DNA from 2 places in the Vibrio hippocampi genome. Region 1 is predicted to be linked to the other one. Evidence: riboswitches for the same ligand, from Rfam matches in the RefSeq annotation. Region 1 holds a riboswitch; the other holds the start of a gene.
The links. Region 1 has a riboswitch for lysine ahead of L9Q39_RS08975 (Na+/H+ antiporter NhaC family protein). Riboswitches for the same ligand answer to the same signal wherever they lie in the genome.
Positions count from the first base shown of each region.

Region 2: it holds a riboswitch for lysine, as region 1 does, so the genes downstream of both, lysC (lysine-sensitive aspartokinase 3) here and L9Q39_RS08975 (Na+/H+ antiporter NhaC family protein) in region 1, are expected to answer to the same signal.

Region 1 is NZ_CAKLCM010000002.1:1,479,048-1,482,259, forward strand. It holds gene L9Q39_RS08975 (Na+/H+ antiporter NhaC family protein) at 1-1,322, opposite strand, end outside; lysine riboswitch at 1,437-1,619, opposite strand; gene L9Q39_RS08980 (H-NS family histone-like protein) at 2,325-2,732, shown strand; gene L9Q39_RS08985 (inosine/guanosine kinase) at 2,792-3,212, opposite strand, start outside.
Region 2 is NZ_CAKLCM010000002.1:2,214,593-2,217,804, reverse strand. It holds tRNA gene L9Q39_RS12275 (tRNA-Asp) at 34-110, shown strand; gene lysC (lysine-sensitive aspartokinase 3) at 391-1,740, opposite strand; lysine riboswitch at 1,839-2,014, opposite strand; gene L9Q39_RS12265 (valine--tRNA ligase) at 2,145-3,212, opposite strand, start outside.

The DNA of each region.
Region 1 (3,212 bases):
GCACTTAACATCGGTAGCATCATGGCAATATCCGTCGCCCCGGCCATATCGCCAGCAATCGGCAGCATGATACCAAACGTACCCCACGAAGTGCCGGTTGCGAATGCCATAAAGCCCGACAACAAGAATAGAATCACAGGCAGCCAATGAATGTCGATGTTACCTTGAACGGTTGAAGATAGGTAAGCACCAGTCTTCATATCGCCAATAACAGAGCCAATTGACCAAGCAAAGAACAGAATCAAGATGGCGCCAAACATTGAACGCGCACCAATCCACATCGTCATGGCAACATCTTTCAATGCCAGTTTTTGTCTAACCACGGTCGCAACAGCGGTAAGCAAACCTGCGCTACCACCATAAATGAGGGAAGTACCAACATCGGTGTTCTCAAAAGCACCCAGAAGATTGAAGGCAATGCCATCCGCTGCTAACGCTTGACCGCCAGTGAACAGCATAGCAACAATCATCGCGCCAATCAGAACCAAAATAGGCAGAATAAGATCGGATACCGAGCCAAAATCACTCTCTTTAATATCCAACTCTTCGTTCAATTCATGGGCTTCTTGAGTATCGGTTTCTTTATCATTATCAAAACCGTGACCTTTCTTGGCTTGAAGCTCGTGCTTACGCATTGGACCCACATCAAGTTGGAACCACGCAACCGCAAACACCATCAGCAACGCAAACACCGCATAGAAGTTCATCGGAATGATACGCACGTAGGCACCAATCGCCGAATACTCAGTAATGCCATGCGCCACTAGGATACCGCTGACAATCGTCATGATGTAGGCGCCCCAACTCGAAGCAGGCATCAGAACACACATTGGTGCTGCGGTGGAATCTAAGATATAAGCAAGTTTGGCGCGAGAAACATAAAAGCGATCCGTCACAGGGCGAGAAATCGCACCGACTGCCAAGCTATTAAAGTAATCGTCGACGAAAATAAATACGCCTAAGAATGCCGCAAGCAACTTTGAGCCTCGCTTGCTCTTAACACGAGCCTGAGCCCATTCAGCAAACGCCTTGGTGCCGCCAGATAAAGTTAACAGCGCAGTCATCATACCAAGCAATAATAGGAAGCCTACGATGCTCATATTCCACATGTTTAGACCGCCATCTTCAACGATAACGCCCGAGACGGTATTAAAAATGTACTGAGCTGAGTTAGCGAACGAAAAGTCTTGGAGTAAAAGTGCACCAAGTAGGATACCCACGCCCAAAGAAAGCAGAACGCGGCGAGTGATAATAGCAAGGCCAAGAGCTACGATCGGAGGTAGCAATGACATTGGGGAGGTAGCAAAATCGATTAAATTCATGATCTTCAAAAACCAGTTTTCAGGTTGGTTAGAGATCTACTGCAGACATGTGTACCATCAAAGTCAGTACACAAATGTTGAACTAAGCGAAAGGGAAGTGAACACTTCACCCAACCCTACAGTAGCGCTCCATAGTTTAACAAATAATAGACTATGGCAGTGTTGCTCCTTTCGGATACAACCCCAGCAAGAATGTTTGATGGACAATTCTCACTTCGGCGACTGAGCCTTTTGTTGTCGTTCATTGGCATCACCCCAACGACAAGGACTTTTCACAATCGCACCTCTACATCAAAAGCAAGATTTTTCACTACATTAAAACAAAATGACGATAGAAAAATCTCACCTTTGCACTAGGTGGGCGTTATTCTACTTACCGAAAAGTCAATTGCAACACAAAAATTGATGGAATTTTGTGAATGTTGTGATGAGTTTTAATCGTTTCCGTTAACAATTAAGTAGATAAAATGCGTTTATCAGCAAAAAATAAGAAAACGGTCACCTATTCCCTTATGCAAATTAATTTATAATTGTCAGTACATTAAATAAAGTTGACTAATTCCTGACCCTGCCATGACATTAGCTGGTCATTTAGATGTAACTAAATATTTCAATCATTTCTCTATAACCGTTGCATGTGATTATGGCGACTATTTATACCCTACGTTCCATTAATCCTATTTATGTTAATAGCTCAATGTTGGCCGCATACTTCCTTTGAAATGACATCTCGTTCAGATAATCCTCATTGCCACTTAACTGTATATGCAACGGCAAACACATTCTGTTGAAAATTTTTTAATCGCTATTACTCATCATTGGAACTAATTAATACTAAGATTGTCTTCCTATAAAACACCGTTATCATTAATGAGACTGTTTTGATCTCCAATTTGTAACCAATAATTAGAAATTCGCATATAATTAAGCAATAAATATTGTCATAGCTAAACTTCGAGTTTATTATTAACCAATAACCTAATATTAAAGATGGGAATTCACATGTCTGAATTAACTAAAACTCTACTAAATATCCGTAGCCTTCGTGCTTTTTCTCGTGAACTGACTCTTGAGCAATTAGAAGAAGCTCTTGAGAAGTTAACGATTGTTGTTAGCGAAAGACAAGAATCTGAAGCGGAAGAACGTGCAGCTAAAGAAGAACGCGAAGCTAAATTAAGCGAATACGCGCAAATGATCGCTAAAGATGGTATTGATGTTGAAGACCTTATTGCGGCGCTTGCTGGCGAAAGCAAATCTAAAGGTAAATCTAAGCGCGCTCCTCGTCCTGCTAAATATAAATATATTGATGCAAACGGCGAAGAAAAAACTTGGACGGGTCAAGGTCGTACACCTTCTGCAATTCAAACTCAGCTTGATGCAGGTAAGTCTTTAGAAGAGTTCGAGATCTAATCTCACTTTTACAAGTGAAAAAAAAGCGCCTTTCGGCGCTTTTTTTATCTTTGCAATTTTTATCTTTCCCAATAAGCCTCTTCAAGGCTGTCTTCTCTCTCTGGTAATCCGCGAGATAAACGAGGGGAATGCTGAACCAAAACTTCATAACTCGCTCGGTTGGCATATTTGCAGACTTGAGAAAATGATGAGTAAGTAATGAACGAATGTTGATGTTTGCTTGAATTAGGCACATTACCTCTGTGGTATTTGTTCGCCGCCATATCATGCAACAGTGCCGACAATGCTGCATCCCCTGCACCATTGGTATTTTTAATTTTTTCCGGTCCACCCATATAAGGCGCAATATGTGAATAAACCTTTAGTGGTTCTTCACACTCTGCTCTTAATGCCGGGCGACTAAATTCAAAACGGTTGAACTCGGCAATATTACCCGGAAGTAATGGCAACGACGTTTCTCGTTTAGCACTATCTTCTGTG
Region 2 (3,212 bases), 740 kb from region 1:
CTTTTTTGGTCAGACTTTAGATAGTACCACTGCGGAGTGGTAGTTCAGTTGGTTAGAATACCGGCCTGTCACGCCGGGGGTCGCGGGTTCGAGTCCCGTCCACTCCGCCATTTATTTAGAAAAAGCCCTAGCAGCAATGCTAGGGCTTTTTCGTGTCTGTTGTTTGTATCCACCAGCCAATAGAAAATGCCCTTCCGATAGTTGCTGAAACCCTAACATTCACCACCCACTCGATACCTTGCCTACTGCCTAGCACCTATTTCCTATCACCATCATTCTTTCGAAGGAATGACCCTACCTCAAGCAAGCTATACACTCGCTTTAACAAATCACAGAGCAATAAAAAAGGCAGCTTAATGCTGCCCTTGTCGTATTCCAAACTAACTCTGACTATTCAAAAAGCTCTTCATGGAGTGCTTTCACCGCTTGCTTAGCCTCTTGTTCATCGAGTAAGAAGCAGAGATTATGAGGGCTTGCTCCGTAGCAAATCATGCGAATATTAAAGTCGTCTAATGTATCGAATACTTCAGCCGCCGATCCTTTGGTTTCACTCATGTTATTGCCGATCAGTGCAATTAGGCTGAGTCCTTGCTTTACTTCAACGGTGCACAGTTGTTGTAGCTCTTCTAGAGTGGCTTGAGGCAGTTGTGGTGCACCGCCAGCGGTATCGGTTTGATCCAAGGTTAAGGACACGCTGACTTCTGATGTCGTCACCAGGTCAACAGAGATTTTATGTTTAGCGAGTACCGTGAATACATCCGCTAAGAAGCCATACGCTTGGAACATCTTAGGATTACGCAGTGTCACCATGGTTTGGTTATTGCGTAGTGCTAACGCTCTAAATAGCGGCGCACTTTGTACACTTTGCTTGACCCAAGTTCCCCCTTCTCGAGGCGCTTTAGAAGAGCCGACAAAAACTGGGATTTGATGGCGAAGAGCAGGGAGTAGCGTCGACGGATGCAGAATTTTTGCACCGAAGTTTGCCATCTCTGAAGCTTCACTAAAGCTAATTTCCGGAATTGGACGAGCGTTAGGCGCAATTCGTGGGTCCGTGGTATAGATCCCCGGAACATCGGTCCAAATCTCTAGACCGGAAGCTTGCACCGCTTCGGCAATAAGAGCTGCGCTATAGTCACTGCCACCACGCCCAAGCGTTGTAGTATCGCCTTCATCGTCAGAACCAATAAATCCTTGTGTCACGACAACATGCTCATTGCAAAGAGGAACCAGTTTATGTTCTGCTGCTGCTCTGGTGGCTTCAAGGTTAGGCTCTGCTTTACCAAAGTCACTGTCTGTTTTTAGAACTTCGCGAATATCGAAGCGTACCGCGTTGATACCTCGTTCTTGCATCAATCGGGAAAGTATATGTGTCGACATGCGTTCACCGCAGGCAACAAGATGATCAGTAAGCTTTGCGGTCGCATCAATGCAAGCCGCTTCAGATAGGGTAGCAACCTTATCAATTAAAGCGTCAACGCGAGCTTCAATGGCGCTCGCATCAGATAGCTGCCCCATGATGTTGTAGTGAATGTGTTTTAATTGCTTAATGAGTTCGGCACGACGTACATCGTCTTTTACACCATTAGCAAGTTCGACCAAAATATTGGTGACGCCTGAGCAGGCGCTGCTAACAACGAGTCTTGTTTGTGGGTTGTTTTCGATGATTTCTGCACAACGGCTCATTGCTTCGAAGTTGGCGACGCTAGTTCCACCAAATTTAGCGACATTGAATGCGCTCACACTGTTTCTCCAAGAATTCCAAAAATTAAAGCGGGCTTATAGCCCAACATCCGATGTTTGAAGAGAAATTAGAGCAGAGGAATAAGAAAGTAACAATAGACCTCAGAAGCTCCTCACCAATAGGTTGGTGACAGTTAAAGGGATTCAGCCCGTTTAACCGACAAACTAAAACCGACAATTCTAGTCCATCTCGGCACTGCTCCCCATAGATAATAGGTATTGGAGTTGTGGCTCCACATATTACCTGCCTGGGCAGTGCTCCTCTTCTGCTTGATAGCTTCACCATTCAACGTGTTTCGTCGTGAAATGTCAATAATCCGTGCTAGATATTTTGTACTGAATTTAGCTGAAAAAAAACCGAGAGCTTTTGGCTCTCGGTTTGTTGTTTTGTTTAAGGCTGAAGATTATAGCGCCGCAATCGTCACTTTCTGTTCTTCAAGCTTGCTTAACGTATCTTTGTAGCCTTCAAGCTTTTCACGCTCTTTAGCCACAACAGCTTCAGGTGCTTTGGCAACAAAACCTTCGTTACCTAACTTACCTGCGATACGTTTGATCTCGCCTTGAGTTTTGGCAATCTCTTTGCTTAAGCGATCTAGCTCGGCATCTTTGTCAATCAGGCCCGCCATTGGGATCATCAGCTCAGATTTAGCGACCAACGCAGTTGCACACGCTGGCGTTTCTTCGCCGGCAGACAGAACCTTGATGGTCTCAAGCTTAGCCAGTGAAACCAATACCGCTTTGTTTGCTTCAAGGCGAGCAGCATCTTTCTCATCTGCGACTTTTAGCATCACATCAAGTGGCTTGCTTGGAGCAATATCGTACTCGGCTCTTAGGTTACGGATACTAGTGATAAAGGCTTTAACCCACTCAATGTCATCAAGCGCTTCTTGGCTGAAGTTAGCTTCTTGATATTGAGGAAGGGCTTGTAGCATAATCGTATCGCCTTCAACACCGTCTATCAGCGGCTTAATGCTCTGCCAGATAGTTTCGGTGATGTATGGCAATACAGGATGTGCCAAGCGTAGCGTCTTTTCTAGCACCGTGATCAGGGTACGACGCGTACCGCGCTGCTGTGCTTCTGTCCCTTTCCATAATACGGGTTTGGTTAGCTCTAGATACCAGTCACAGAATTGGTTCCAGATGAACTCATAAATGGTGTTCGCAGCCATATCGAGACGGTAGTTGTCGATGTGGTTGTTAAACTCCTTCGCTGCAAGCTCAAACTGGGACTCGATCCATTTATCCGCTTGCGAGAACTCAATGTCGCTACCCTGTCCGTTTGTAGATGGGAAGCCACAATCTTGCTCTTCTGTGTTCATCAATACATAACGGCTCGCATTCCAAAGCTTGTTACAGAAGTTACGATAACCCTCTAGACGTTTCATATCCCAGTTGATATCACGACCAGTAGAAGCCATCGCCGCTAGAGTAAAGCGCAGTGCATCGGTACCATAAGCTTCAATGCCGTTCTC